Regions from separate parts of the Streptomyces sp. NPDC058195 genome, predicted to be linked through region 1. Evidence: riboswitches for the same ligand, from Rfam matches in the RefSeq annotation. Region 1 holds a riboswitch; each other region holds the start of a gene.

Region 1 (10,294 bases):
CTCCGCGTGCTGGCCGTGGTGCGCTCCGTGTTCCATGGTGATCCCCCATGCCGAGTAGCGGTCCCTGCCGACAACAGGAACCGTATACCCCCATGGGGTATTCCTCAAGGCTGTGGAGCGCGCAGTTCCTTCAGCCGCGCCACGTCCGCCGCGTGGCCCTCCCTGCCGCCCGGTGTCTCGATGATCAGCGGCACGCCCGCGGTCGCCGGGTGGGTGAACAGCTCGCGGAACGGATCCGCTCCGATGTGTCCCGAGCCGATGTTCTCGTGCCGGTCCTTGTGGGCCCCGGCCACGTCCTTGGAGTCGTTGGCGTGGATGAGTTTCAGCCGTCCCTCACCCACCGTGGACACCAGCAGGTCCAGGGTCTGTGCCATGCCCGCGGGTCCGGTCAGATCGTGGCCCGCCGCGTAGATGTGGCAGGTGTCGAGGCAGACGCCGAGCTTGGGGTGGGCGTCGAGCGCCTCGAAGTACGGCCCGAAGTCCCAGGTCCGGGAGCAGAGCGAGAAGCCCTGTCCGGCGGTCGACTCCAGCAGCAGATCCGGATCGTCGTCGTGGGTCAGCTCGTCGAGCAGCGGCCGCAGGTACGTCCGCACCTGCGCGAGGGCCTCCTCGCGCGGGCGGCCGCCGGTCGCCGAGCCGGTGTGCACCACCACGCCCAGGGCCCCGATCTCGCGGGCCCGGCGCAGTGAGTGGCGCAGCGACTCCACGGACTTCTCGACGGTCGCCGCCGTGTGGGAGCCGAAGTTGATCAGGTAGGGGGCGTGGACGTACGCGGGGAGGGACTCGGCGGCGCACTCGGCGCGGAACCGTTCGTCCTGGGCCGGATCGCCGGTCGGCGTGGCCCAGCCGCGCGGGTTGGCGACGAAGACCTGTACGGCCTCCGCCCCCATCTCGCGGGCGTAGGGCAGGCCGACCTTGGCGAGGCCGCCAGCCACCGGAACGTGGCCGCCGACTGGGTTGCGCATGCGGATCTAGAGCCCCTTGGTCTTGATGGTGATGGCGCTGCCTTCGGGAGCCTGGTCGCCGCCCTTGACGGACTGGCTCTCGATGGTGTCGCTGAACGACAGGAACGGGCGGTCGACCTTGACCTCGAAGCCCGCTTCCTCCAGCTCGTTCTTGGCGTCGTCGAGGTCCATGCCGGTGACATCCGGTACGTCGATCATGCGAGGCCCCTTGGAGACCGTGAGCTCGACGGTGTCGCCCTCGGCGGCCTCGGCGCCCGCGCCGGGCGACTGCCGGGCGATGTCGCCCGCCATCTGCGGTGAATGCACCCGGCCGGGCAGCGCCTTCGCCTTCAGCCCTTCCTCCGCCAGCGCGGCGGTGGCGTCCACGACGGACAGCCCGGTGACGTCCGGGACCTCCACCGGGGCGCCCTTGCTGAGGACGAGGGCCACCGCCGAGTCCGGGTGGCGCCCGGTGCCCGCCGCCGGGGCCGTGCGGATCACGTCGCCCCGCACCGTCTCCTCGTCGAACTCCTTGGTGATCATCCCCGGCACCAGGCCGACGTTCCTCAGCTCCTGCTTCGCGTCGGCGAGCGAGAGGTTTCGCAGGTCCGGCACCTGCACGATCTCGGGGCCGCGCGAGACGACGAGCGTCACCGCGTCGTTGCCCCGGACGCGGGCGCCGGACTTCGGATCGCTGCTGATGACCTTGCCGCGCTCCACGGTGTCGCTGTAGGACCGCTTGACGCCCTTCAGCTCCAGACCGGCGTCGGAGAGCCGCTTTCCGGCCTCCTCCTGGGTCTGGCCGAGCAGTGAGGGCACGTGGGAGAACTGCCCGGAGTTGATGTACCAGACACCGGTGCCGATGCCCAGCACGAGGAGGACGGCGACGATCACGGCGAGCACGGAGCGCCGCGGCCCGCGGCCGAGTACGCCCGGCGGCGCGGTCCGCTCGGGAGGCAGCGGCGGCCTCTCCAGCCGGCTCGTGTGGTGCGAGACCCCCTGCCCGGCCGGGAGCAGCCGCGGGATCACGCTTGTGCGGTCCTCGGCGGCGTCGTGCGTCTCGGCCGTGGCCTGCGGCGGTACGGCGTCCAGCTGGGCGTCGGTGAGCCCGGCGCGGGCCTCGCGGGCCTGCGCGAGCAGCGCCACCGCGTCGAACGGACGGCCCTCGGGGTCACGGGCGGTGGCGCTCGCCACCAGGGCGTCGAGTCCGGGCGGGAGCCCCGGCACGGCGGCCGAGGGCGGTGGCACGGGCTCGTTGAGGTGCTGGTAGAGGACCTGGGCGGGGGTGTCGCCGCCGTGCGGCTTGGACCCGGTCAGCATTTCGTACAGCACGACGCCACAGGCGTACACGTCGGTACGGGTGTCGGCGGTGCCGTGCTCGATCTGCTCGGGGGCGAGGTACGAGACCGTGCCCAGGACGGACCCGGTGGTGTCGGTGGCGGTGCCCACCGCCCGCACCAGCCCGAAGTCGGCGACCTTGACCCGGCCGTCGTCCCCTATCAGGACGTTCTCCGGCTTCATGTCGCGGTGTACGAACCCCGCCCGGTGCGCCGCGCCGAGGGCGGCGAGGACCGGCTCCAGGATGTCCAGGGCGGCCCGTGGCTGGAGCGCGCCGCGGTCGCGCAGGACGTCGCGCAGGGTGCAGCCCGCGACGTACTCCATCGCCAGATATACGTACTGGCCCTGGGCGCCCTGGTCGAAGACCGCGACCACATTGGGGTGCGCGAGCCGGGCCACGGACTTGGCCTCGCGGATGAAGCGCTCGACGAACGTGGCGTCGGCCGCCAGCGTCGGGTGCATCACCTTGAGGGCCAGCACCCGGTCGAGCCGGGTGTCCACGGCCCGGTAGACCGTGGCCATGCCGCCCACGGCGACGCGGGCATCGACGCGGTAGCGGCCGTCGAGCAGCTGCCCGACGAGAGGGTCCTGGAGGGTCGTATCCACGCAAGTGAGTCTACGAGCCGCCACGGGCGCCTCTGGCGCTCCGGGGCGGTCCCGGGGCGGTACTGCAGCCGAGCCGTGACAGGGACATGGAATCCCGGGCCGCCGGACGGCGCCCGGCGGCCCGGCGCCTCAGAACGCCGGACGCTCCGGGTCCAGCACCGCGCGTCCCTCCGCCGGCGACGACGCCTCGGCGAAGTGGCGGCGCGGAATCCGGCCCGCCCGGTAGGCCAGCCGCCCGCCCGCCACCGCGTGCCGCATCGCCGAGGCCATCAGCTCGGGCTCCTGGGCCCGGGTCACCGCGGACGCCAGCATCACCGCCGCGCACCCCAGCTCCATCGCGAGCGCCGCGTCGGAGGCCGTTCCCGCGCCCGCGTCGAGGATCACCGGCACCCGGGCCTGCTCCACGATCAGCTGGAAGTTGTGCGGGTTGCGGATGCCGAGCCCGGAGCCGATGGGGGAGCCCAGCGGCATCACCGCGGCGCACCCCACGTCCTGGAGGCGGCGCGCCAGCACCGGGTCGTCATTGGTGTACGGCAGCACGGTGAACCCGTCGTCCACCAGGATCTCCGCCGCGTCCAGCAGCTCGACCGGGTCGGGCAGCAGGGTCCGTTCGTCGGCCACCACCTCCAGCTTGATCCAGTCGGTGCCGAGCGCCTCACGGGCCAGCCGGGCGGTCAGCACGGCCTCGCCCGCGGTGAAGCAGCCCGCCGTGTTCGGCAGCACCCGGACCGAGAGCCGCTCCAGGACGGAGAGGACCGAACCGCGCACCGTCGGATCGAGGCGGCGCATCGCGACGGTGGTCAGCTCGGTGCCGGAAGCGATCAGCGCACGCTCCAGCACGTCCAGGCTGGGCGCCCCGCCGGTCCCCATGATCAGCCGGGAGCCGAAGACGGCGGAGCCGAGGGTGAAGAGGTCGTCGGACACGGTCAGCCTCCCTGGACCGCGGTCAGGACCTCGACCCGGTCTCCGTCGGCCAGGGCGGTGGCGGCCCATCCGCCGCGCGGTACGACCGTCTCGTTGACGGCGGCGGCCACACCGCGGGACGCGGCGGTCAGGGTGGCGACCAGGACGTCCAGGGTGGTGCCCGCGGCGAGGGGGCGGGGCTCGCCGTTCACGGACACGGTGAGCGGCGCGGGCGCCGCGGAGGGGAGTACGGGCTCGGTCATGCGGGCTGCTCCTGACGTACGGAGGCGGCGGAGTCCACGGGGGCGGTGGACGGGAAACGGTGCGGGGTGAAGGGGCGCGCCTGCTCGGGCGGCTCGCCGCCGGTGAGGATCTGCGCCATCACGTCACCGGTGAGCGGGGTGAGCAGCACCCCGTTGCGGTGGTGGCCGGTGGCGAGGAGGAGGCCGGGCAGGGCGGTCGGGCCGAGCAGCGGGGCGTTGTCGGGGGAGCCGGGGCGCAGACCGGCCAGGGTTTCGGTGAGCGGCAGCTCGGTGATGCCGGGGACCAGTTCGTGGGCGTCCCGCAGCAGCTCGTAGACCCCGCCCGCGGTGACGGTGGTGTCCCAGCCCAGCTCCTCGCTGGTGGCGCCGACGACCAGTTCGCCGTTCTCGCGCGGTACGAGATAGACGTGGCTGCCGCGGACCACGGCCCGTACCGTCCGGCTCAGGAACGGCGCGTACCGGGCGGGCACGGCCAGCCGCAGCACCTGGCCCTTCACCGGGCGTACCGGCGGAACGGCCTCCTGCGGCAGTCCCGGAAGACAGCCGCTGAGGCTGCCGGCGGCCAGCACGACCTGATCGGCCGCCAGCTCCGTACCCCCGGCGAGCAGCACTCCGGCGGCCCGGTCGCCCGCCACGGTCAGCCGTGCCGCCCGCTCGCGGTGGAAGACCACCCCGGCCCGCTCGCAGGCGGTCAGCAGGGCGGCGGCCAGCCGGCGCGGATCGATCTGGTGGTCGCCGTCGACCCGCAGGCCGCCCCGGACGCCCGGTGCCAGCATCGGCTCCAGCCGACGGCACTCGCGGCCGGTGAGCCACTCCGACTCCAGGCCCGAACGTCGTTGCAGGGCGTGCAGATCCCGCAGATGGGCGCGGTCGTCGGAGTCCAGCGCGACAGCCAGGGTGCCGCAGGCGCGGAAGCCGGTCTCCTGCCCGCTCGCCGCCTCCAGCTCGGCCACGAAGTCCGGATAGCGGGCGGCCGAGGCCAGGTTGAGGGCGAGCAACAGCTCCTCGCCGTAGTGGAGTTCGGTGACGGCGGCCAGCATCCCGGCCGCCACCCGGGCGGCCCCGCCACCCGGTTCGGGGTCGGCGAGCGCCGTGCGCAGCCCGCGCTGCGCGGCCCGCCAGGCGGTCACCAGCCCGATGATCCCGCCCCCGACCACCAGGACGTCGCTTCCGTTCTGAGCGGAACGCATGGGCTTCCAGCCCCTCCCTTCGCCGGCATGACCCGGATCAGGTTCGTACGGTCGGAGGCCGCCCAGCCTCCCTCTCAGCCCGGTGCGTCCGGGCTCCCGCGAGTGCTCTACGGGGCCACCCTAAACCCCTCCTCGGCGACGGGACGAGCGGCGGCGGAGAACCCGCCCCTTCCTGACGATCTGTCAGGTGCGTAAGGTGTCCGGGTGAGCGAGCAGCAGCAGTCAGAGCAGCCGGACGGGCGGACCGGGCGCCGCGTCGTCATCGTCGGTGCGGGGATGGCCGGGGTGCAGACCGCGGTGGCCCTGCGGGAACAGGGCTTCACCGGCCCGGTCACGCTGATCGGCGCCGAGCCCCACCAGCCCTACGACCGGCCACCGTTGTCCAAGGCGGTCCTGCTCGGCAAGGCCGAGGACTCCGCCTTCGACATCGACTTCGAGGCGCTGGGCATCGAACTGCGCCTGGGCGTCGAGGTCACCGGCGTACGACCGGACGCGCACGAGCTGGACACCGCCGCGGGTGCCGTCCCCTACGACGCCCTGGTGATCGCGACCGGTGCCGAACCGGTCGTCCTGCCCGGGGCCGAGGGCGTCGCGGGCGTCCACCTGCTGCGCACCCTGGACGACGCGGCACGGCTGCGGCCGGTCCTCGCCGGGCAGCACGACGTGGTGATCGTCGGCGCGGGCTGGATCGGCGCCGAGTTCGCCACCGCGGCCCGCGCCGCCGGATGCGCGGTCACCGTCGTCGAGGCCGCGGACCGGCCCCTCGCGGGCGCGTTGCCCGCCGAGGTCGCCGCCCCGATGGCCGCCTGGTACGCGGACAGCGGCGCCGTACTCCTCACCGGCGCCCGGGTCGACCGCGTCGAACCGGGCCGGGTGGTCCTCTCCGACGGCCGCGGGCTCCCGGCCCAGGCGGTCGTCGTCGGCATCGGCGCGCGCCCCGCCACCGGCTGGCTGGCGGGCTCCGGCATCGCACTCGGCCCCGACGGATCGGTGACCGCCGACGCGACCCTGCGCACCTCGCGGGCCGATGTGTACGCGGTCGGCGACTGCGCCTCCTTCCCCTCCGCCCGCTACGGCGAACGCCTGCTCGTCCACCACTGGGACAACGCCCTCCAGGGTCCGCGCACGGCCGCCGCCCACATCCTCGCGGCGGACGCCGGGGACGGCCCGGCGGCGCCGCTCTACGACCCGGTGCCGTACTTCTGGTCCGAGCAGTTCGGCCGCTTCGTGCAGTACGCGGGCCACCACGGGGGCGCCGACACCCTGCTGTGGCGCGGCGATCCCGCCGGGCCCGCCTGGTCGGTGTGCTGGCTGCGTGACGGCGTCCTGGTCGCGGTGCTCGCCGTCGGGCGGCCGCGTGACCTGGCGCAGGGGCGCAAGCTCATCGAGGCGGGGGCCCGGCTCGACGCCGTGGCGGTGGCCGACCCCTCCGTGCCGCTGAAGTCGGCGGTCCGCCCGTAGAGGGCTCGCGGCCCTGAAGGGCGGAGTCCGGGTATCGGCTGTCCGTGCGGGATGGCAGGCTTGTCCCCGTGACCGAGATTGACGCAAAGATCGATGCTCTCGTCCCTGCCTGGCTCCACCTGCCCGATATCGCCGAAATGCTCGGTGTCGAGGTGACGCGCGTGCGCCAGCTGGTCAAGGAGGGCCAGCTGATCGCCGTACGCCGTGGTGAGAACCGGACACTTCAGGTGCCTGCCGCCTTCATCGACGGCGACAAGGTGGTCAAGGGCCTCTCCGGCACCCTGACGCTCCTGAAGGACGACGGCTACAACGACGAAGAGATGCTGGAGTGGCTCTTCACCCCCGACCCGAGCCTGCCGGGCACGCCCGCACAGGCGCTGAGCGAGAATCGCGGCACGGAGGTGAAGCGCCGCGCCCAGGCGCTCGCCGTCTGACCGCCGGTCCCGCGTGAGCGGGTGAGGGGGCGGGCCGCGCGGCCCGCCCCCTCACGGCCCGGCGGCACCTCGCTCCACCACGCACCTGCACTCCCAGGGGGAACCGCACCATGTCCACGGCTCGCGCGCTGCTGTCCGACGCCCGGCTCTATCTCTGCACGGACGCCCGTCGGCGCCAGGGCGACCTCCCCGCGTTCCTCGACGCCGTCCTCGCCGCCGGGGTGGACGTCGTCCAGCTCCGCGACAAGGGCATGGAGGCGGCCGAGGAGCTCGACCACCTGGCGGTCCTCGCCGACGCCTGCCGCCGCCATGGCAAGCTCCTCGCCGTGAACGACCGGGCCGATGTCGCCCACGCCATCGGCTCCGACGTGCTGCACCTGGGCCAGGGCGACCTCCCGGTGCCCGCCGCCCGCGCCCTCCTCGGCGAGGACGTGCTGATCGGCCGTTCCACGCACGCCGAGTCCGAGGTCGACGCGGCCGTCGCCCAGCCCGGCGTGGACTACTTCTGCACCGGCCCCTGCTGGCCCACCCCGACCAAGCCCGGTCGGCACGCCCCCGGCCTGGACCTGGTGCGCTACGCCGCCTCGCTCGGCCAGTCGCGCCCCTGGTTCGCCATCGGCGGCATCGACGGGGGCAACCTCGACGACGTGCTGGACGCCGGGGCCCGCCGGGTCGTCGTGGTCCGGGCGATCACCGAGGCCGCCGACCCCGCCGAGGCGGCCGCCGGGCTGGCCGCACGGATCAGGGCACGCGCCGGGACGTGATCCCGCCGGCTGTCCGAAGGGTGGACAAAGCACCGGTCAATTCGGGCAATTCCCTCTGGTCCGGTCCATTGGCGGACGGGGCTGGTTAACCTGCCGGTATGGCCCTTGGCACACCATCCACCAGGACAGATCACGCGCGTACGGTGCGTGAACTTCTCGCGACCGGCAAGCCCTCCTACTCGTTCGAGTTCTGGGCGCCCAAGACCGAGAAGGGTGAGCGGAACCTCTGGAACGCGCTGCGCCGCGTCGAGGCCGTACGGCCGAGCTTCGTCTCCGTCACCTACGGCGCGGGCGGTTCCACCCGCGCCGGGACGGTGCGCGCCACCGAACAGATCGCGGCCGACTCCACCCTCACCCCGGTCGCCCACCTCACGGCGGTCAACCACTCCGTCGCCGAGCTGCGCAACATGGTCGGGCAGTACGCCGACGCCGGGATCCGGAACATCCTGGCCGTGCGCGGAGACCCGCCGGGCGACCCGATGGGGGAGTGGGTCAAGCACCCGCAGGGCGTGCGGTACGCGGCCGACCTCGTCCGGCTCATCAAGGAATCCGGCGATTTCTGTGTCGGGGTCGCGGCATTTCCCGAGATGCACCCGCGCTCGGCCGACTGGGACACCGACATCCGGCATTTCGTGGACAAGTGCCGCGCCGGTGCCGATTATGCGATCACCCAGATGTTCTTCAATCCGGAGGATTATCTGCGTATGCGTGACCGGGTGGTCGCTGCGGGTTGCGAAACGCCGATCATCCCCGAAGTCATGCCGCTGACCAGCGTCAAACAGTTCGACAGGTTCGCCCAGCTCAGCAACGCGTCTTTCCCTTCCGAGCTGAAAGAGAGCATCCTCTCGGCCAAGGACGATCCCGCCGCTGTACGCTCCATTGGCATCGACTTCGCAACGCGTTTCTGCGCGAGGCTGCGCTCCGAGGGTGTGCCCGGACTGCACTTCATCACGCTCAACAACTCGACGGCGACGCTCGAAATCTACGAGAATCTCGGACTGCACAAGCAGTCGTGACCGGCCGTACCCGCTGTGACCCGTGGCGGTGGCCGTAGGAGGGGGCGGGCATGGGCTGGACGGTCCTCTACATCGCGTTCGGAATCGTCGCGCTGTGGCTGCTCGGCGAAGTGCTGCTGCAGTACAAGGCGCGCCTGCGCTGGCGACTGCTCGCCTTCGGCGGCTTCGGGTGCGTGGTCCTGGGTGTGCTGATCCCATCGATCATCGTCATCGTCCTCGGCACGATCACCTTCGCGGTCGGCCAGACGTACGTCACGCTCTCCTTCCGGCGCGGCTTCTCCACCGGCTGGGCCATAGGCGGCAAGCCCGGCGCGAGCCGCCGTCGCCGGGGCGGCGGCCGACGCGAGGGCCGCGGGCCCGCCCTCCAGGTCTCGGACCTGGAGGTGACCGGCGAGCGTCCGGACACGCTCCACACGGATGCCACGGCCACGATGGCCGCGGTCTACGAACCCGAGCCGATGCCGGACGACACCGGGCAGTACGGCGTCTACTCCGACCGGCGGGGCCCGGAGCAGGCCCAGGAGCCGCAGCCCCAGCAGCAGCCGCAGTACGCCGCGTACGACCCGTACGCCGCCCCCTCCGCGTACGCCGCGCCGGGCCAGGACGGCTACGCGGGCCAGGACCCGCTCGGCGGGCCGTACGACTACGGCACGGCGCAGCAGTACGCCGCCTATTCCGACCCGTACGTGGGCACCGGAACCACCGGCGGCGCCACCCCGTACGACACGTACGACAGCTTCGGCAACGGTTACGACAGCTTCGGCGGCCGGCCGGACCAGACCGCGGCCGATCCGTACGCCCAGCAGTACGGCGCCGAGACCCCGCCGGGCGGCGTCTGGGTGCCCCAGCAGCGCGAGGGCGAGAACGCCCCGCCGATGCCGCCGGAGCAGCCGCCCGCCCCGTTCCCCAACGGCTACAACAACGGCAGCGGCTACGACGAGCAGCAGTACCGCTACTGACAGCCCCCGGGCGGCGGGCCCGCCCGGCCGGTCACTGCGAGCCGCGGAAGCCGTCGCCCTCCACGATGAGCCCGGCGACCAGCGCCCCCGACATGCCCGCGTGGGCGAGCCCGCCGCCCGGGTGCGACCAGCCGCCCACGGCGTACAGCCCCGGCAGCCGGGTGAGGTTGGCGGCGTGCAGATACGCGCCGTCCGCCCCGGCCAGCGCGGGCGCGGGCACCGCACCGCCCTCGGCGCCGGTGTCGGCGGCCGTCTCGGCGGGGGTGCGCACTTCGGCGTGGAGCAGCCGCTCCCGTATCCCGGGGACGGCCGCGGCGGCCGTCTCGATCAGGACATCGGCGTACCGCTCGCGCACCGCCGGTTCCGTCCAGTCCACCGGGCCGTGCGGGGCGACCGTCGCCGTCAGGGTCACCGCC
Region 2 (10,294 bases), on a different contig from region 1:
GCGCAAGGAGGCCGTCGCCGCGATCGGCGAGAAGCCGTTCCGCGCCCAGCAGCTCTCGCAGCACTACTTCGCGCGGTTCACGCACGACCCGGCCGAGTGGACCAACATTCCCGCCGGGTCGCGGGACAAGCTCGCCGAGGCGATGTTCCCGGACTTGATGTCGGTGGTCCGCCACATCAGCTGTGACGACGACACCACCCGCAAGACGCTCTGGAAGCTGCACGACGGGACGCTCGTGGAGTCCGTCCTGATGCGCTACCCGGAGCGGGTGACGATGTGCATCTCCTCGCAGGCGGGCTGCGGGATGAACTGCCCGTTCTGTGCGACGGGCCAGGCCGGGCTCGACCGTAATCTGTCGACCGCCGAGATCGTCCACCAGATCGTCGACGGCATGCGGGCGCTGCGGGACGGAGAGGTTCCCGGCGGTCCGGCCCGGCTCTCCAACATCGTCTTCATGGGCATGGGCGAGCCGCTCGCCAACTACAACCGGGTGGTCGGCGCGATCCGCCGCCTGACCGACCCCGAGCCGGACGGGCTGGGCCTCTCGCAGCGCGGGATCACCGTCTCCACCGTGGGCCTGGTGCCCGCGATGCACCGGTTCGCGGACGAGGGCTTCAAGTGCCGTCTCGCCGTCTCGCTGCACGCGCCGGACGACGAGCTGCGCGACACCCTCGTCCCGGTCAACACCCGGTGGAAGGTGGCCGAGGTGCTGGACGCCGCGTGGGAGTACGCGGAGAAGTCCGGCCGTCGCATCTCCATCGAGTACGCCCTGATCCGCGACATCAACGACCAGGCATGGCGCGGCGACCGGCTCGGCCGGCTGCTCAAGGGCAAGCGCGTACACGTCAATCTGATTCCGCTGAACCCCACGCCCGGCTCCAAGTGGACCGCTTCGCGGCCCGAGGACGAGCGGGCCTTCGTCGAGGCGATCGCGGCCCACGGTGTCCCGGTGACCGTGCGGGACACCCGCGGCCAGGAGATCGACGGGGCCTGCGGCCAGCTGGCGGCGGCCGAACGCTGAGCGCCTTTCGGGCCGTCGCGGGGGCCCGTGTAGCCTGGGCCCGCGATTCAACTTCATATTCCGACAGGGGAGCGCCACAGCGCTGAGAGTGCGGTACCGAGGACAGGTCGGCCGCAGACCCTCTGAACCTCGCCCGGGTCATTCCGGGTAGGAAGTTCGGTCATCAACTCATGCTGTTGCGCCCTGCCCGCTTCCCGCGGGCAGGGCCGCGTCTCTTCCTGGCCAAAACCCAGGAGGAATCCACAATGAGCACCACGCGCAGGACCAGACAGCTCGCGGCAACGGCCGTCGCCGCCGCGCTCGGCGTCACGGCACTCGCCGGATGCGGGAGTTCCGACGACACGGCCACGGGCTCCGGCGGCACCAAGGGCTCCGGCTCCAAGACCGTGACCCTGGTCAGCCACGACTCCTTCGCCGCCTCCGAGGCGGTCTGGAAGGAGTTCACCAAGGAGACCGGTTACACCGTCAAGGTGCTGAAGAGCGGCGACGCGGGTGTCGCGCTCAACCAGGAGATCCTGACCAAGGGATCGCCCCGGGGTGACGTGTTCTTCGGCGTCGACAACACCCTGCTCTCCCGTGCCCTCGACAGCGGGCTCTTCACCCCGTACGAGGCCAAGGGCATCGACCGGGTCACGAAGGACACCCAGCTCGACGCCGGGCACCGGGTCACCCCCGTCGATACCGGCGACATCTGCGTCAACTACGACAAGAAGTATTTCGCCGACAAGAAGCTCACGCCGCCGAGCACCTTCGACGACCTCGCGAAGCCCGCGTACAAGGACCTGCTGGTCACCGAGAACGCCGGGACCTCGTCGCCCGGCCTCGGCTTCCTGCTCGGCACGATCGCCGCCTACGGGGAGAACGGCTACCAGGACTACTGGAAGAAGCTGAAGGCCAACGGCGTCAAGGTGGTCGACGGCTGGGAGCAGGCGTACAACGAGGAGTTCTCCGGTTCGGCGGGCGGCAAGAAGGCCAAGGCCGACCGGCCGCTCGTCGTCTCGTACGCCTCCAGCCCGCCCGTCGAGGTGCTGTACGCGAAGCCTCAGCCGGCCGAGGCCCCGACCGGGGTGGCCACCGGGACTTGCTTCCGCCAGATCGAGTTCGCCGGGCTGCTGGACGGGGCGCGCAACGAGAAGGGCGGCAAGGCGCTGCTGGACTTCCTGATCAGCAAGAAGTTCCAGGAGGACCTGCCGCTCAGCATGTTCGTGAACCCGGTCACCGAGGACGCGAAGCTGCCGGAACTGTTCACCAGGTTCGGCGCCACGGTGGACCGGCCGCAGACCGTCGCGCCGGACCGGATCGTCAAGAACCGTGAGCAGTGGGTCCAGTCGTGGTCCTCGCTCGTCGTGAAGTAGCGAAGACCGCGGGACGCGGGCCGGAGCCGGGCGGCAGGGGCACGCGCCCGGCCCGCGGTCCGGCCCTGGGGCAGGGCGCGACGCGGTTCGGTCTGATGGCCGTGCCCGTCGCGTTCTTCGCGCTGTTCTTCGCCTACCCGGTCGCCGCGATCGTCGGCCGGGGCCTGAAGGCGGACGGCGTCTGGCAGTTCGGCCAGCTCGGTGAGGTGCTGGCCCGGCCGGACATCCGCGAGGTGCTCTGGTTCACCTGCTGGCAGGCGCTCGCCTCGACCGCACTGACGCTGCTGATCGCGCTGCCCGGCGCCTACGTCTTCGCCCGCCTCGACTTCCCCGGCAAGCAGCTCCTGCGGGCGGTCGTCACGGTGCCGTTCGTACTGCCGACCGTGGTCGTCGGGACCGCCTTCCTGGCGCTGCTGGGGCGCGGCGGATTCCTCGACGAACTCTGGGGCGTACGGCTCGACACCACCGTCTGGGCGATCCTGCTCGCCCATGTCTTCTTCAACTACGCGGTGGTCGTCCGCACGGTCGGCGGGCTGTGGGCCCAGCTCGACCCCCGGCAGGAGGAGGCCGCCCGGGTGCTGGGCGCCGGACGGTTCGCCGCCTGGCGGCGAATCACCCTCCCGGCGCTGGCTCCCGCGGTGGCCGCCGCCGCGCTGATGGTCTTCCTCTTCACCTTCACCTCCTTCGGGGTGGTGCAGATCCTCGGCGGTCCCGGCTTCGCCACCCTGGAGGTGGAGATCTACCGGCAGACCGCGCAATTGCTCGCCCTGCCGACCGCCGCCGTGCTGACCCTGGTGCAGTTCGCCGCGGTCGGCGCGATCCTCGCCGTGCACGCCTGGACCGTACGGCGCCGGGAGACCGCGCTGCGCCTGGTGGACCCGGCGCAGACGGCGCGCAGGCCGTGCGGCGCCGGGCAGTGGGCGCTGCTGGGCGGGGTGCTGCTGACCGTGCTGCTGCTGATCCTGCTGCCGCTCGGGGTGCTCGTGGAGCGCTCGGTGAACACCGGGGGCGGCCATGGGCTGGACTACTACCGGGCGCTGGGCTCGGTGGACGCGGGTGGCGGCACGTTCCTGGTCGCGCCGCTCGAAGCGGTCGCCAACTCCCTCCAGTACGCGCTGGTCGCCACCCTGATCGCGCTGGTGATCGGCGGGCTCGCGGCCGCCGCGCTGACCCGGCGGTCGGGCCGTCTGGTGCGCGGCTTCGACGCGCTGCTGATGCTGCCGCTCGGGGTGTCCGCGGTCACCGTCGGCTTCGGCTTCCTGATCACCCTGGACAAGCCGCCGCTCGACCTGCGGACCTCCTGGATCCTGGTGCCGCTCGCCCAGGCGCTGGTCGGGGTGCCCTTCGTCGTACGGACCATGCTGCCGGTGCTGCGTGCGGTGGACGGGCGGCTGCGGGAAGCGGCGGCGGTGCTCGGGGCCTCGCCGCTGCGGGCCTGGCGGGAGGTCGATCTGCCGCTGGTGCGCCGGGCGCTGCTGGTGGCCGCCGGTTTCGCCTTAGCCGTCTCGCTCGGCGAGTTCGGGGCGACGGTGTTCATCGCACGGCCCGACCGCCCGACGCTGCCGGTCGCCGTGGCCCGGCTGCTGGGGAGGGCCGGGGAGCTGAACTACGGCCAGGCTATGGCGCTCAGCACCATCCTGATGGTGGTCTGCGCTGTTTCGCTGCTGCTGCTCGAACGGATTCGCACGGACCGGTCCGGGGAGTTCTGAGGGAGGGCCGGGGCGTGCCGAGGGTGTTCGGGGGAGTGGGATTGGGAGTGGGAGTGGGAGTACTGACGATGTTCCGAGGGGTGCTGACGATGTCCGGGGAGTTCCCGAGATGCTGACGCTGGAATCGGCCACCGTCCGCTTCGGCGAGCGGGCGGCGCTTGACGCGGTGGACCTGGAGGTCGCCGAGCACGAGATCGTCACCGTGCTCGGTCCGAGTGGAAGCGGCAAGTCCACCTTGCTGCGGGTGGTTGCCGGACTCCAGTCCGTGGACGGCGGCCGGGTGCTGCTGGACGGTATGGACCAGGCGGGGGTGCCGGTGCACCGGCGTGGCCTCGGCCTGATGTTCCAGGATCACCAGCTCTTCCCGCACCGTGACGTGGGCGCCAACGTCGCCTTCGGGCTGCGGATGCGCGGGGCTTCCCGTCGCGACCAGGAACGCCGGGTCGGCGAACTCCTCGACCTGGTGGGCCTGCCCGGGGCCGAGCGGCGTGCCGTCGCCACGCTCTCCGGCGGCGAGCAGCAGCGCGTCGCCCTCGCCAGGGCCCTCGCCCCGAGGCCCAAACTGCTGATGCTGGACGAGCCGCTCGGCCAGCTCGACCGGGGGCTGCGTGAACGGCTCGTCGTCGAGCTGCGCACACTCTTCCGGAAGCTGGGGACCACCGTGCTCGCCGTCACGCACGACCAGGGCGAGGCGTTCGCACTGGCCGACCGGATGGTGGTGATGCGCGAGGGCGGCATCGCCCAGGTGGGGACCGCGCTGGAGGTGTGGCGGCGGCCCGCGTCCGCCTTCGTCGCCCGCTTCCTCGGCTTCGACAACGTGGTCGCGGCAACGGTGACCGGCGGGGCCGCCGACACGGTGTGGGGCAAGGTGCCCGTGCCGGAGGGCTCCCCGCAGGGGGCGCACGAACTGCTGGTGCGGCCCGCCGGGGTCCGGATCGGCGCCCCGGAGCAGGGACTGCGCTGCGTGGCCGGGGGGCGGACGTTCCGGGGCAGCCGTGTCCTGGTGCGGCTGACACCGCCGAGCGGCCCGGACCTGGAGGCGGAGTGCGCGCCCCGCGACGCCCCCGGGGAGGGGGCGGCGGTCGGGGTCGGCTTCGACGCCGAGGAGGTCGTCGTCCTGCCGTCCGCCCGCTGACCCGGGCGGACGGGGCGGGCTGGGGGCCTCAGGCCGAAAGCGGCAGCGCGGCCAGTTCCGCGACCAGCCAGGTCAGCGGGGCGAAGACCAGCAGCAGGGCGGTGGCGCGCAGCGCGGTCGCGGCCCGCAGTGCCGATGCCGGGGCCCCGAGCCGCAGCAGCGCCCGCGCCGTTCGCGCCCGGTCCTGCCGTGCTTCCAGCGCCGAGGTCAGCAGGGTCGCCGTCGTGCAGCCGAGTACCAGCACACCGCCCAGCGCCGTGAGCGGGCCGAGCGGGTGTGCCCCGGCTCCGTACAGCGCGTAACCGGCGACGGTGGCGGCGAGCACCGCGCACACCACGCCGAGCGGCCGGCCGATCCGGCGCGCCTCGTCCATCAGTACCCGGCCCGCCAGCAGGCGTACGGCGCCGGGGCGCACCGCCTGGAGCAGCCGCCCGCACAGGTGGGCCAGGCCCGGTCCCGCCAGGGCCAGCCCGACCGCCGCCAGCGTCCATCCCGCCAGCACCCCCGCCGGGGTGGCTTCGAGGCGGCCCGGCATCGGGAGCAGGCGGTGCCCGCCGCTCCGGCTCATGTACGCCTCGACGGCGAGACCGACCGCGGCCAGCGCGACGCCCCACGGCAGCCCGGTCGGGGGCGTGGCCGGACCGGGCGGCTCCGGTTCGGTCAGTACGTCCGGGTCGGCGGCCTTGGGGGCAGCCGGTGCAGGGGTCCGTTCGGCGCGCAGCGCGTAGGCGCTCAGCCCGGCCGCGGCCACCGGGACCAGGGCCAGCAGTACCAGCGCGGCGGCGAGCGGCAGCGGGGTGCCGGCGTCGAGCAGCCCGGCCGCCGCGCCGTCGAAGGGCAGCCCGGACAGATCACCGCGCAGGTGCAGGAAGAACAGCAGCGCCACCGCGGAGCCGAGGGTGCAGGAGACGGCGGTGGAGACCGCGCCGAGCACGGCGAGGCGGACCGGCCCGAGACCCACGGCGGAGAGGCCGGACCGGGGCCGGGTGCTCGGGTCCGTACGGGCCACGGCGACCGCGAACTGCACGGTGGCGGCGAGCGGCACCAGGCACCAGAGCAGGCGCGGCACTGTCGCACCGGCGTGCGCCGGGTGCGCGGCGGCGTGGCTCAGCGCGCAGAGCAGCAGGAAGCCCACTCCGGCGGAGGCGGCGGCGACCAGCAGCCGCCGCAGCAGGACCAGCGGGTGGGAGCCCCGGGCTAGACGGAGAGCGAGCACGCCGACCGGCCTTGGGTGTCGGATGTGGCGGGCAGGGCGACGGTGGCGACCCGGCGGCCGTCGAGCAGGGGGACGGCACGGTCGGCCAGGGCGGCGATCTCCGCGTCGTGGGTGGCGAGCACGATCGTGATGCCGTGCGAGCGGGCCGCGCTGGTGAGGGTGCGCAGGACGTGGGTGCGGTCGCCGCGGTGCAGGGTCGCGGTGGGCTCGTCGGCGAAGATCACGGTGGGGGCTCCGGCCAGGGCGCGGGCCACGGCGATCCGCTGGCGCTCCCCCTGGAGCAGGGTGTGCGGACGCTGCCGGGCACAGCCGCCGATGTCGAGCCGTTCCAGCCACTCCAGGGCGGTCTTCTTGGCCTCGCGGCGAGGGGTGCCGCGCAGCAGCAGCGGGAGGGCGGTGTTCTCCCAGGTGTTCAGCTCGGGCACCAGCTGGGGCTCGGGGGCGATCCAGCCGAAGCGGTCGCGGCGCAGCCGTTCGCGGAGCCGGGGGCCCATGGTGTGGACGGGCACGCTGTTGAACCACACCTCGCCCTGTTCGGGCACCAGCTGACCGGACAGACAGTGCAGCAGGGTGGTCTTTCCGCAGCCCCGGGGGCCGGTCACGGCAAGGATCTCGCCGTCGCGGACCCCCAGGGAGACACCGCCGAGGGCAGGCGATCCGTTGTGGGAGTGGTGCAGGGAACGCGCCCAGATCACATCGTTGTCCGGCGGGGCCACCATGGCGTACACCTCGGTTCAGATCGTAGTTCCCGTCCCTCGTACGGGGGAACGAAAACAAGGCCGATCGGTCACCGGCACCGTAAGGATTCGAACCGCGGTGAGCACACAGCACACGGCCCGGATGCGCCCCTTCCCACTCGAATGGGCGCATCCGGGCCGTGTGGACCGTGTCGGGCGACGGCCGCCCGGTCCGTGGTCGGGCCGGCCGTCGCAGGGCTGGTCAGAGCTTGGTCCACGCCTCCGTGAGGACGTTGCGCAGGATGCCCTCGATCTCGTCGAACGTCGACTGGTCGGAGATCAGCGGCGGCGCGAGCTGGACGACCGGGTCGCCACGGTCGTCGGCCCGGCAGTACAGACCGTTCTCGTACAGCGCCTTGGAGAGGAAGCCGTACAGGACGCGCTCGGTCTCCTCGTCGCTGAAGGTCTCCTTGGTGGCCTTGTCCTTCACCAGCTCGATGCCGTAGAAGAAGCCGTTACCGCGGACGTCGCCGACGATCGGCAGGTCGAGGAGCTTCTGCAGCGTCGTGAGGAAGGCGTTCTCGTTGTCCAGCACGTGCTGGTTGAGGCCCTCGCGCTCGAAGATGTCGAGGTTGGCGAGACCGACCGCCGCGGAGACCGGGTGGCCACCGAAGGTGTAGCCGTGCAGGAAGGTGTTGCCGCCCTCGTAGAACGGCGCGGCGACGCGGTCCGAGACGATGCAGGCACCGATGGGGGAGTAGCCCGAGGTCATGCCCTTGGCGCAGGTGATCATGTCCGGCACGTAGCCGAACTTGTCACAGGCGAACATCGTGCCGAGGCGGCCGAAGGCGCAGATGACCTCGTCGGAAACGAGCAGCACGTCGTACTTGTCGCAGATCTCGCGGACCCGCTGGAAGTATCCGGGCGGCGGCGGGAAGCAGCCACCGGCGTTCTGCACGGGCTCCAGGAAGACCGCGGCGACGGTCTCCGGGCCCTCGAAGAGGATCTCCTGCTCGATCTGGTCGGCGGCCCAGCGGCCGAAGGCCTCGGGGTCGTCGCCGTGGATCGGGGCCCGGTAGATGTTGGTGTTCGGCACCTTGTGGGCACCGGGGACCAGCGGCTCGAAGGGGGCCTTCAGAGCCGGCAGGCCGGTGATGGACAGGGCGCCCTGCGGGGTGCCGTGGTAGGCGACCGCGCGGGAGATGACCTTGTACTTGGTCGGCTTGCCCTGCAGCTTGAAGTACTGCTTGGCCAGCTTCCAGGCCGTCTCCACGGCCTCGCCGCCACCGGTGGTGAAGAAGACCTTGTTGAGGTCGCCCGGCGCGTAGTCGGCCAGACGCTCGGCCAGCTCGACGGCCTTCGGGTGGGCGTAGGACCACACCGGGAAGAAGGCCAGCTCCTGGCCCTGCTTGTACGCCGTCTCGGCGAGCTCGTGACGGCCGTGACCGGCGTTGACCACGAACAGGCCGGACAGGCCGTCGAGGTAGCGCTTGCCCTGGTCGTCGTAGATGTAAGTGCCCTCACCACGGACGATGGTGGGAACGGGCGCGGTCTCGTAGTCCGACATGCGGGTGAAGTGCATCCACAGGTGGTCGTACGCGGTTCGGCTGAGGTCCTTGCTCACGGCTATCGGGTTCCCCACATATAGGTCTGCTTCTTGAGCTTCAGGTAAACAAAGCTCTCGGTGGAGCGCACACCGGGGAGGGCCCGGATGCGTTTGTTGATCGTGTCCAGCAGGTGGTCGTCGTCCTCGCAGACGATTTCCACCATCAGGTCGAAGGAGCCCGCGGTCATCACCACGTACTCGCACTCGGCCATCGCCGACAGTGCCTCGGCGACGGGGTCGAGGTCGCCCTCGACGTTGATGCCGACCATCGCCTGCCGCCGGAACCCCACGGTGAGGGGATCGGTGACGGCGACGATCTGCATCACGCCCTGATCCAGCAGCTTCTGGACGCGCTGCCGCACGGCCGCCTCGGAAAGGCCGACGGCCTTGCCTATAGCGGCGTACGGACGGCGCCCGTCCTCCTGGAGCTGCTCGATGATTGCGAGAGAGACGGCATCGACCGTTGGAGACGATCCGTTCCCGGTCCTGGAGTCTGCGCTGCGACTGGCCACGCATCCACTGTGCACCGGGACTCGTCTGTCTGGCAACCCCGAATCGATGAAATCCGTTGTTTGAGGGTCTAGATCTCACTGAATCCGAAGTTCACGGCAGGTGGGCATGTCGAAAGCGACACCCGAGCGACTACGCTGGGCGTCTCACCCATTGACGTGTGACAGGAGGGGTGGTTGTGACCACCGAGGTGCGCCGTCTGCGCAACTACATCAACGGAGAATTCCGCGACGCCGCTGACGGGCGGACCATCGATGTGGTCAACCCGGTGACGGAAGAGGTCTACGCGACTTCGCCGCTCTCCGGCCAGGCCGATGTCGATGCCGCGATGGACGCCGCCGCGGCCGCGTTCCCCGCCTGGCGCGACACCACGCCCGCCGAGCGCCAGAAGGCCCTGCTGAAGATCGCGGACGCCTTCGAGGAGCGCGCCGAGGACCTGATCGCCGCCGAGTCGGAGAACACCGGCAAGCCGATCGAGCTCACCCGGGTCGAAGAGGTCCCCCCGATGGTGGACCAGATCCGCTTCTTCGCGGGTGCCGCGCGGCTCCTCGAAGGCCGCTCGGCCGGTGAGTACATGGAGGGCCTGACCTCCATCGTCCGGCGCGAGCCGGTCGGCGTCTGCGCGCAGGTCGCGCCGTGGAACTACCCGATGATGATGGCCGTCTGGAAGTTCGCCCCGGCGCTCGCCGCGGGCAACACCGTCGTCATCAAGCCGTCCGACACCACCCCGGCGTCGACGGTGCTGATCGCCGAGATCATCGGCCAGATCCTGCCCAAGGGTGTCTTCAACGTCGTCTGCGGCGACCGGGACACCGGCCGCGCGATGGTCGAGCACCGGATCCCGGCGATGGCCTCCATCACCGGTTCGGTGCGGGCGGGCATGCAGGTCGCCGAGTCCGCCGCCAAGGACGTCAAGCGGGTCCACCTGGAGCTCGGCGGCAAGGCCCCGGCCGTCGTGTTCGAGGACGCCGACATCGCCACGGCCGTCGAGGGCATCGCCGGCGCGGGTTACTTCAACGCCGGTCAGGACTGCACCGCCGCGACCCGGGTCCTGGTCCACGAGTC
Region 3 (10,294 bases), on a different contig from region 1:
ACCTCGACGTCACGGATGAACTCCCGGTACGCCTCGTCGAGCACCACCAGGACATCGCCCGGCACCCGGTCCAGGAACCGCTCCAGCTGCTCGCGGCGGACCACGGTGCCGGTCGGGTTGTTCGGATTGCACACGAAGATCATCCGCGTGCGGTCCGTGATGGCGTCCGCCATCGCGTCGAGGTCGTGCACATCACCGTCGGTCAGCGGCACCTTCACCGAGGCCGCACCGCTGATCTGCGTGATGATCGGGTACGCCTCGAAGGACCGCCAGGCGTAGATGACCTCGTCACCCGGGCCCGAGGTCGCCTGGAGCAACTGCTGCGCCACCCCGACCGAGCCGGTGCCGGTGGCGAGGTGCGAGAGCGGCACCCCGAACCGCTCGGACAGCTCGTTCATCAGGCCGGTGCAGGCCATGTCCGGGTACCGGTTGAAGTTCGCGGCCGCCGCCAGGGCCGACTCCATCACCCCGGGCAACGGGGGATACGGGTTCTCGTTGGAGGAAAGCTTGAAGGCGACCGGTCCACCGGCCGCGGCCGGCTTGCCCGGTACGTAGGCGGGGACGCCGTCCAGCTCGGCGCGCAGCTTGGGGCTCGTCTCGCTCACCGCAGGTCCTCCTCGACCGTCTGTACACATCAATACTGCTCACCTTATGAGGATTGGGCGCCGCTGCGAATGGCCGAAGTGTCCAATCGTCCGGTGCGACCAGGAATGGGGGGAGCGCTCTTCGTACCGCCGCGCGCCGGTGGCTCACTCCGTGGCGCGCGTCCCCCGAAGTGGTGAGATGAGACCTCGTCGAGACTTCGACCATTTAGTAGGCCCAACGACTTCGGCATATGACACACCATGGCTGTGACCACCAAAGTCCTTGGCTTTCAAGGCATTTGACGCCTGATGATCATGCAGAATCGTGCCTGTCAACGCGTGAATATGCGATCAGGACGACCGCCCGATTGAGCCCTACTATCGGCACGCCATGACAGCAGCAGGGAAGCACCAGGTGAGCCGGACGGACACACCCCGGCGCGGCGGCAGGCAGGGACGAGCGGGAATCCGCGACGTGGCCGCCGCCGCGGGGGTCTCCATCACGACCGTCTCCGACGCGCTCAACGGCAAGGGCAGGCTCCCGGACGCCACCCGACGCCATGTCCGCGAGGTCGCAGAGCGCCTGGGCTACCGCCCTTCCGCCGCGGCCCGCACCCTCCGTACCGGCAAGTCCGGCCTCATCGGCCTGACCGTGACGACCTACGGGGACGAACCCTTCACCTTCACCGAGTTCGCGTACTTCGCGGAGATGGCCAGAGCCGCCACCTCCGCCGCGCTCGCCCGCGGATACGCGCTCGTCATCCTGCCCGCCACCTCGCGCCACGACGTCTGGTCGAACGTCGCGCTCGACGGCACCGTCGTGATCGACCCCTCCGACCAGGATCCGGTCGTCCTGGAGCTCGCCCGCCAGGGGCTGCCCGTCGTCTCGGACGGCCGCCCGGCCGGCACGCTCCCGGTCACCGCCTGGGTCGACAACGACCACCGGGCCGCCGTGCTCGACCTGCTCGACCATCTCGCCGCCGCCGGGGCCCGCCGCATCGGCCTGCTCACCGGCACCACCACCGACACGTACACACGCCTGTCCACCAGCGCGTACCTCCACTGGTGCGAGCGCGTGGGCCAGGACCCGGTGTACGAGTCGTACCCCGCCCACGACCCGTGTGCGGGCGCGGTCGCGGCCGACCGGCTGCTCGCCCGGCCGGACCGCCCCGACGCCGTCTACGGGCTCTTCGACCCCAACGGCACCGACCTGCTCGCGGCGGCACGCCGGTACGGCCTGCGCGTCCCCGAGGACCTGCTGCTGGTCTGCTGCAGCGAGTCCACCGTGTACGCGACGACCGAGCCCCCCATCACCACCCTCTCGCTCAAGCCGCGCAGGATCGGCACGGCGGTCGTCCAGCTCCTGATCGACGCCATCGAGGGCGTGGCCCAGGACGGACCGGTGGAGCAGGTCATACCGACCGAGCTCATCGTGCGGACCTCCTCGCAACGCCGCCCGCCCCGCACGACGGTCAGCGCGCCACGCTCACCGACAAGGGATTGATCAGGAGATTTCGGGCCAATCGGCCGGTGAACCCGACGTGCGTCCGGATTCACCACCCCTGGTGCGTCACAGAGCACGATCCGCATTCCTATGATGGGCGCACGACACCGCGGACCGCCCGACCAGCAGGGCCCGTCAGGTGTACGGCGGTGCGACGGTGGTGGAGGGGTCGATGACACAGGGGGCCGGTCAGGAACCCGTGGTGCGGACTGCGACGTTGCGCGACTTCCGCGTACCGCCTTATGCCCAGGCCCCGGTGCCGTCGCCGACACCGCATCCGGGTGACGTGGTGCCCGGTGACGAGCCGCCGGAGGGGTACACGCCCACCGCGCGCGATCTGCCCGTGATCAACCGCGGGGACACCCTCCAGGTCCCCACCGTGGCCCCCGAGCCGCTCCCCGCCCAGGAGCAGGGGCGCGGACCGCTCTATGTCGTCGGTGACGTCCACGGCTATCTGGATGAGCTGCGCGCCGCCCTCGCCGAGCAGGGCCTCATCGACGCCGACGGCAAGTGGGCAGCGGGCAACGCCCGGCTCTGGTTCCTCGGCGACTTCACCGACCGCGGCCCTGACGGCATCGGGGTCATCGATCTCGTGATGCGTCTGTCCGCCGAGGCCGCGGCCGCGGGCGGCTACTGCAAAGCGCTCATGGGCAACCACGAGCTGCTGCTCCTCGGCGCCAAGCGGTTCAACGACACCCCGGTCAACTCCGGCGCGGGCACCGCCACGTTCCAGGCCGCCTGGCTGCTCAACGGCGGCCAGAAGAACGACATGGAGCGGCTCCAGGACGTCCACCTCCAGTGGATGTCCCGGCTCGACGCGGTCGTCGAGGAGGACGGGCATCTGCTGATGCACTCCGACACGACGGCCTACCTGGAGTACGGCGCCACCATCGAGGACGTCAACGACAACGTCCACGCCGTCCTCACCCGTAATGACGCCGACGAGTGCTGGGACCTCTTCCGGAAGCTCACCAAGCGGTTCGCCTTCCGCGACGAGACGGGCCCGCAGGCGGTCCGGGAGCTGATGGCGGCCTACGGCGGACAGCGCATCGTCCATGGCCACAGCCCCATCCCGTACCTCCTCGGCGAGGTCGGTTCGGAGGACGGCGAGGACAGCTCCGGCCCCGTGGTCGAAGGCCCCCACGTCTACGCGGACGGGCTCGCCATCGCCATGGACGGCGGAGTGACCATGGCCGGAAAGCTACTGGTCGTCCAACTGCCTCTGCATGACTGACGCTCTTCTGGGCAGACGCATCCACGACCTGACCACGCCGACCACCGGGCCTCTTTACGGAAACCCCCTGTCACCCCGTGCCGTAGGCGCTCTACCATCGGCGTATCAGTAGCAGGCTCTCCTCCGTTTCCGCCCAACTGCCCACGTCGCGCAGGCAGTCAGGCCCGACGGAGCATCGGGGGATGCAGATGAGAAGCGCTCCGCACCTGCTGGCCGAGGACCGACCCGAGTACGAGCGGATCCTCGACGACGCACTGCGCCACGCCCATGAACGGCCGGATCTGGCCGAGGTCGGCGAGCGGCTCAACGCCGTACAGCTGCGCACCATGGCGCTGGACGCCACGGAGATGATCACCGCCACCGCCGCCACCGAGTACGCGCACTACGTGCAGGCCCGTGCCGAGCTGCGCGGCGACGACGAGACGGACCAGGAGGCGGCCCCGGGGCCCGGCACCGGCAGCCGTCCCGGCTCGGGCGCCGGTGTGGGCGCCGTCGTGACAGTCCTGGCGCCGGTGCTCGCCGGCACCGCGGCCCTGGTCTTCCTGCTCGTCGGCTATCTGCTGCGGCTGCTCGACGACCCGCCGCGGTTCGCCTCCACCCTGATCACGGCGGGCTGGGTCTTCGCGGTGATCATGGCCGTCGCCATCGTGGCGGCCGCCATCGGGCTGATGTTCACCGCGCTGCGCAACGCGTCCGAACCGCAGCCCGTCGAGGAGCTGGAGGACGAGTTGCCGGAGGACGTGGCGCGGGCCCGGGAGGCCTGGCGCCACGCCCTGCTGGAGCGCGGCATCCTGCCGTTCCTCCGGGACGCGCTCGCCGATCCCGAGGCCGGGCGCGCCCGGCGCACGCCCCGCCGTTCGGCGAACCGCATCCCGAAGGTCGGCCACATCAAGCCAGGCTTCTCCAGTCCGGGCGACGGCTCGTCGGCGAGTCCCCGCCCGAGCTTCACCTCACCGGACTTCACCGGCCCCGACTTCGGCGGACCCGAGCACGAGCTGGACTGATCACCACCTGTCGTACGGTGATCAGTGCTCGCTCCCCCCGCCCCGCCCGCGTACTCGGTCTGGATCGGACGCGGCGGGCTCGCACCGGTCGCACACGGCTCGGCCATGAGCAGCCGCACGGCCCTGCCCGTCCCCGTCCGGTCGTACCCCGTCCGCGCGGAATGTCCGGGCCGCCGCTCCGAGCCCTCTTCCGGAGGGCTCGGAGCCGCTCGCCGCGTCATCGCCGGGATCACCGCACACGGCGACGACATACATACACATCGAGAGCGCCGCGACGGACACCGCTCGTCACGAATCCGGCGGACACCGGCGGCACGTGATCGGCACCCCCTTCGGGGGCGTGCCCTCCCGAAGGGGGCGGGGGCCTGCCCGGTCTCGGGCGCCTCCCGCGGTGGAGCGGTACGAGCGTGGCGGCGTTGAGCGCTCTGACCAGCCTCTCGTGATCCTGTGGCTCGGCCAGATCCTCTCCGAGGGCCAGAAGTGACGGCAACCGCACCAGGCCCTCCACCTGCCGCGTCCGCCTGCGCCATGACGCCCTACGATGCGTCAGTCCTCCGGCGGAACCGGATCATCGTGCGGCAAGGGAAGTCCATGCGCCTGTCCAGCTACATCAGGAAGCCCGCCATGGGCGCGGCGGCGACACTCCTCCTCGCCGGGTGCACGGGGGGACAGGGCGTGGGCCGGGCCGTGGAGCGAGCCGCGAAGAGGCCTGCCTCCTGGACGGACCTGCCGGTGCGGACCGGCGCGCGGGATGTCGTCCACACGGGCACCGACCACCGGTCGTACGACGTCAGGATCACCGTGAAGAGCCTGGTCCGGGGTTCGGAGGAGGACATGCGGGGGGCGCGTGTGGACAAGGGACTGAAGGGCATGGTCCCCCACTACCTCACCTTCGAGGTCACCAACACCGGCCGGAAGAAGATCCCCGCCGCCTACATGGTGGACAGCGACTTCGCCCTGAACGGCACCGACTGGGCACGCGGGGAGGAGGTCTTCGTCAGCGGCGGCGCGCCGGGCGGGGCCGACCTGCCCTGCGCGGACACCGCGCCGAAGACGCTGGCGCCCGGCGACTCGTACAGCACCTGCCTGACCTACGCATTGCCCGAGGGCGTCGGCGTGCTGTCGCTGACGCACAACGCCGACGGCTACCTCGACGAGGGCGGCGCGGTCGCCGCCTGGCCCGTCGAGGGCGGCCTTGAGGCGGCGTCCACCGGGCTGGCGGAGCCGGGCGACATCGTCCGCGTCCGGTGGGACGCCCGCGAGGACGGCATCCTCGAACTGCCCGCCACACTGGTGTCCGTACGCCGGGGCAGCGCGACCGACCTCGCGGGCCTGGACCTCGACCTCAACGAGAACGAGCGGCGTGGCGTCCCGTACTACGTATCGGTCACCTACACCAGCACCGGGCCCAAGGACCTCTACACCAACCAGGCCAGCCACGTCCGCCTGCTCACCGAGGGGGGCCGGCAGATACCGGGGAAGACCCCCTTCGTCCCCGACACGGGGATACCCGGCTGTCCGTCCGACTGGGTCGCCCGGATGATCTCGCCGGGTGACAGCGTGACGGAGTGCAGCATCCACCTGGTGACGGACGACGGCGACAAGCCGTTCGCGGTGGGTTTCGCGGAGGCGGACCGGCCGGGACTGGTGGCCTGGCGGGCCCCCCTCCGCTGAGGCGGGCCGGTTCAGCCAGCCGACCTGCCGTCCGTCTCCGCGAGTGGCAGGTACACACGGTTGCCCGCTGCCGCGAACTCCTTCGACTTCTCCAGCATCCCTGCCTCGATCTCCTCGGCCGTCGAGCCGGTGTCACCGCCGAACTGCTCGGTGATGCTTCTGCTGATCTTCATCGAGCAGAACTTCGGCCCGCACATCGAGCAGAAGTGCGCCGTCTTAGCGGGCTCGGCGGGCAGCGTCTCGTCGTGGAACTCCCGGGCCGTGTCCGGGTCGAGGGCCAGGTTGAACTGGTCCTCCCAGCGGAATTCGAAACGGGCGTCCGAGAGCGCGTCGTCCCAGTCCTGCGCCCCCGGGTGCCCCTTGGCGAGGTCCGCCGCGTGCGCCGCGATCTTGTAGGTGATCACGCCGGTCTTCACATCGTCCCGGTTCGGCAGGCCGAGGTGCTCCTTCGGCGTGACGTAGCAGAGCATCGCCGTCCCCCACCACGCGATCATCGCCGCGCCGATGCCCGAGGTGATGTGGTCGTACGCCGGCGCGACATCGGTGGTCAGCGGGCCGAGTGTGTAGAACGGCGCCTCCTCGCAGATCTCCTGCTGGAGGTCGATGTTCTCCTTGATCTTGTGCATCGGGACGTGGCCCGGCCCTTCGATCATGGTCTGTACGCCGAACCGCTTGGCGATCGTGTTCAGTTCGCCGAGCGTGCGCAGCTCGGCGAACTGCGCCTCGTCGTTGGCATCGGCGATCGAGCCGGGCCGCAGGCCGTCGCCCAGCGAGTACGTCACGTCGTAGCTCGCGAGGATCTCGCAGAGCTCCTCGAAGTGCTCGTACAGGAAGGACTCCTGGTGGTGCGCGAGACACCAGGCCGCCATGATCGAGCCGCCGCGGGAGACGATGCCGGTCTTCCGGCGGGCCGTAAGCGGCACGTACGGGAGGCGTACGCCGGCGTGGACGGTCATGTAGTCGACGCCCTGCTCGGCCTGTTCGATGACGGTGTCCTTGTAGATCTCCCAGGTCAGCTCCTCCGCCCGGCCGTCGACCTTTTCGAGTGCCTGATAAAGCGGGACCGTGCCGATCGGAACGGGTGAATTACGCAGAACCCACTCACGGGTGGTGTGAATGTTGCGGCCAGTGGACAGATCCATGACGGTATCGGCGCCCCAGCGCGTTGCCCACGTCATCTTTTCCACCTCCTCCTCGATGGAGGAAGTCACCGCGGAGTTGCCGATGTTGGCGTTGACCTTCACCAGGAACCGCTTGCCGATGATCATCGGTTCGATCTCGGGGTGGTTGACGTTGGCCGGCAGGACGGCCCGGCCCGCCGCGATCTCCTCGCGCACCACCTCGGGCGCGACGTTCTCCCGGATGGCCACGTACTCCATCTCCGGGGTGATCTCGCCCCGGCGGGCGTACGCGAGCTGGGTGACCGGCTGGCCATCCCGGCTGCGGCGCGGCAGCCTCGGGCGGCCGGGGAAGACCGCGTCGAGGTTGCGCAGCCCACCACGCGGCGAGGTGTGCTTGAGCCCGTCGTCCTCGGGGCGGGACGGGCGGCCGGGGTACTCCTCGGTGTCGCCGCGGGCGATGATCCAGTTCGCCCGCAGCGGCGCGAGTCCGCGACGGACATCGGTGTCGACCGCGGGATCGGTGTACGGACCCGACGTGTCGTACAGCGTCACGTCCTTGCCGTTACTGAGGTGCACCTGACGGACCGGCACCTGGAGGTCCGGGCGCGAGCCCTGGACGTACCCCTTGTGCCAGCCGATGGACTTCCCGGCCTCGACGCTCTGGTTCGAGGCAGGCGTGCGTGCGTCCGATGTGGTCATGAGACCTACTCCCTACGCCGGCATTACCCGGTAACAGGTTCGGCGGTCGGCGCAGCCTGTCCCGTACGGACGTACGGATATCAGCGCCCTCTCAGCCCGGTGCTCCGAGCTCCCGCGTGTGCAAAGGTTCCTCCACGCTAGCGCCCCGTCCGGCGCGATGAACAGAGGGCCCGGCCCTTCTTGCGATGATCGGCCGGTGACCTCTCCCCACACGGACCACGAACCACAGGCCCGGCCACAGGGCGCAGCACACGATCGAACGCATGACCAGCCGCCCGGCTCCGCGTACGACCACTCCCACGGACATTCCCATGGTCACGGTCCCGCGGCACCCGGCTCCCGGCAGCTGCGCAAAGTCATCGCCGCCGTGCTGATCCCCTTCGCCACCGCCGTTCTCGTCGGTCTGGTGGCGCTCTGGCCGGGCGGCGCACCGTCGCACGAGCGGACCGGTGTCGGCTTCGACCGGCAGACCCAGCAGGGAAAGGTGGTGACCGTCGACAAGGTGGACTGCAAGGACGTGAACGCCGTTCAGACGCCTCTCGATGGCTCCACCGCGGCAGCCGGGAAGGACCGGGGGCCGTGCGAGAAGGTGTCGATCGAGGTGACGACCGGCCGGGACAAGGGGCGGACCTTCACCGAGATCGTCCAGCCCGACTCACCTCGCAAACTGCGCGAGGGACAGGGCGTGGTCGCCGCGTACGCCCCCGACGCGCCCCACGACCTCCAGTACTCGGTGACGGATGTGAACCGGGCGTTCCCGATGGCGCTGCTGGCCGGGATCTTCGCCCTGGTGGTGGTCGCGGTGGGGCGCATGCGCGGGGTGATGGCGCTGATCGCGCTGGCCGTGTCGTTCGCCGTACTGACCCTCTTCATCCTCCCGGCGATTCTCGAGGGATCGAACCCGCTGCTCGTCGCGGTGGTCGGGGCCAGCGCGATCATGCTGATCGCGCTCTACATGTGTCACGGCCCGACGGCCCGCACCTCGGTCGCGGTGGTCGGCACGCTGGTCTCGCTGCTGCTGATCGGGCTGCTCGGATCGCTCTTCATCGGCTGGGCGAGCCTGAGCGGCAACACCGATGACAACACCGGCCTCATCCACGGCCTCTATCCGCACATCGACATGAGCGGACTACTGCTGGCCGGTGTGATCATCGGTTCGCTCGGCGTTCTCGACGATGTGACCGTCACCCAGACGTCGGCGGTCTGGGAACTCCACCAGGCGAACCCGACGTTGGGTGTGCGAGGTCTCTACCGGGCAGGCATCAGGATCGGGCGCGACCACATCGCCTCGGTCGTCAACACGCTGGTGCTCGCCTACGCGGGCGCCGCGCTGCCGCTGCTGCTGCTGTTCTCCGTCGCGCAGAGCAGCATGGGGACGGTGGCCAACAGCGAGCTGGTGGCGGAGGAGATCGTACGGACACTGGTCGGCTCGATCGGGCTGGTCGCCTCGGTGCCGGTGACGACGGTGCTCGCCGCGCTGGTCGTCTCCGCGGACCGCACAGGGCCCGGCGCTGAGAGCGGAGCTCCGGCACCCGCGTGGGCCGGGGCAGGCAAGGGCCGTCGCCGAAGGGCGAAGCTGTGACCGCCTCCCGGGCGGGCGGTTCACCCGTCCGGCAGATGCCGGTGTTCGACCGGCGGACCGGTCCGCGGCGGTGCCCTTCGTCAGCCCGCGTTCTGCTCCTCGGCAAGGATCCGGCCCAAGGCGTCCTCCAGATTGCCCTCGAAGTCACCGAGCGTGCACTCCTGCCCGAGCGGCACGAGCTTGTCCGTCCGGTCGAGAAAGGCCACAAGTGGCGCCGTCCCGGCGCGGAAGAGCGCCCGGTCCTCGCCGACCTGAAGACGGATATGCACGTCGGAAAGCCCCTCGGGCTCGGTGGGCCCGATGTGCACATCACCGTCCCCACTGGGGCTGTTGAGGCCGTCGAGCAGCAGCTCACGGCCGAACGCCCAGGTGACGGGGGCGTCACCGGGCAAATGGAAGGTCATGCGGATCGCATAGGGATCGCATACCTCGTACCGGAGCTCCACCGGGATCCGGAAAGAGAGTTCCTCGGAGACGAGGAAGCTCATCATGACCTCCGCTTGAACCGACTCGCGCATCGTTCAACCCCGCAGTAGATGAATCTGGCCAGGAATGATCCCCCGTGGCCCTCTTGACGCCATCGTGGTGCACGCGATAGCAGATCACAAGGAGTGATTTTTCAGATACTGATAGAGAACACGAACGAACGCAAGAGGTTGGCGACTTCGCCACGTAGTTGTTCGACTGCGGGGAGCAACCGGCTCTCCTGGTCCAGCGGTAAGGAAATCGCCATCGCCGCAGCGGTGAATCCCGCCGCGATCGGGATCGCCGCGCAGACCGTCCCCAGCGCGTACTCCTGCCGTTCGATGACGGGTTCCATCCGTTCCAGCGACCGCAGCCGTTCGAGAAAGGACGCGCGGTCCCGCAGCGAGTAGCGGGTCAGCGGACGCAC

Evidence for each region. A riboswitch is a leader RNA that binds a small molecule or an ion and turns the genes downstream of it on or off. The one in region 1 is predicted to bind thiamine pyrophosphate.
Region 2: linked by a shared signal. The riboswitch ahead of ACFVWY_RS17395 (thiamine ABC transporter substrate binding subunit) and the one ahead of thiO (glycine oxidase ThiO) in region 1 are both predicted to bind thiamine pyrophosphate.
Region 3: linked by a shared signal. The riboswitch ahead of thiC (phosphomethylpyrimidine synthase ThiC) and the one ahead of thiO (glycine oxidase ThiO) in region 1 are both predicted to bind thiamine pyrophosphate.

What each region holds. Positions count from the first base shown of each region.
Region 1 is NZ_JBHVVM010000015.1:95,953-106,246, reverse strand. It holds gene ACFVWY_RS20095 (DUF4396 domain-containing protein) at 1-36, opposite strand, end outside; gene ACFVWY_RS20090 (deoxyribonuclease IV) at 105-965, opposite strand; gene pknB (Stk1 family PASTA domain-containing Ser/Thr kinase) at 972-2,888, opposite strand; gene ACFVWY_RS20080 (thiazole synthase) at 3,018-3,812, opposite strand; gene thiS (sulfur carrier protein ThiS) at 3,815-4,054, opposite strand; gene thiO (glycine oxidase ThiO) at 4,051-5,244, opposite strand; TPP riboswitch at 5,242-5,354, opposite strand; gene ACFVWY_RS20065 (NAD(P)/FAD-dependent oxidoreductase) at 5,449-6,705, shown strand; gene ACFVWY_RS20060 (Rv2175c family DNA-binding protein) at 6,774-7,139, shown strand; gene thiE (thiamine phosphate synthase) at 7,250-7,903, shown strand; gene metF (methylenetetrahydrofolate reductase [NAD(P)H]) at 8,002-8,919, shown strand; gene ACFVWY_RS20045 (hypothetical protein) at 8,970-9,878, shown strand; gene ACFVWY_RS20040 (phytoene desaturase family protein) at 9,910-10,294, opposite strand, start outside.
Region 2 is NZ_JBHVVM010000012.1:125,507-135,800, forward strand. It holds gene rlmN (23S rRNA (adenine(2503)-C(2))-methyltransferase RlmN) at 1-1,021, shown strand, start outside; TPP riboswitch at 1,077-1,193, shown strand; gene ACFVWY_RS17395 (thiamine ABC transporter substrate binding subunit) at 1,267-2,376, shown strand; gene ACFVWY_RS17400 (ABC transporter permease) at 2,472-4,085, shown strand; gene ACFVWY_RS17405 (ABC transporter ATP-binding protein) at 4,195-5,220, shown strand; gene ACFVWY_RS17410 (hypothetical protein) at 5,249-6,436, opposite strand; gene ACFVWY_RS17415 (ABC transporter ATP-binding protein) at 6,418-7,155, opposite strand; gene ACFVWY_RS17420 (aspartate aminotransferase family protein) at 7,376-8,755, opposite strand; gene ACFVWY_RS17425 (Lrp/AsnC family transcriptional regulator) at 8,740-9,246, opposite strand; gene ACFVWY_RS17430 (gamma-aminobutyraldehyde dehydrogenase) at 9,408-10,294, shown strand, end outside.
Region 3 is NZ_JBHVVM010000001.1:370,360-380,653, reverse strand. It holds gene hisC (histidinol-phosphate transaminase) at 1-605, opposite strand, end outside; gene ACFVWY_RS01735 (LacI family DNA-binding transcriptional regulator) at 976-2,088, shown strand; gene ACFVWY_RS01730 (metallophosphoesterase) at 2,261-3,322, shown strand; gene ACFVWY_RS01725 (hypothetical protein) at 3,505-4,326, shown strand; gene ACFVWY_RS01720 (hypothetical protein) at 4,918-6,000, shown strand; gene thiC (phosphomethylpyrimidine synthase ThiC) at 6,012-7,820, opposite strand; TPP riboswitch at 7,813-7,946, opposite strand; gene ACFVWY_RS01710 (YibE/F family protein) at 8,017-9,402, shown strand; gene ACFVWY_RS01705 (SsgA family sporulation/cell division regulator) at 9,483-9,920, opposite strand; gene ACFVWY_RS01700 (IclR family transcriptional regulator) at 10,022-10,294, opposite strand, start outside.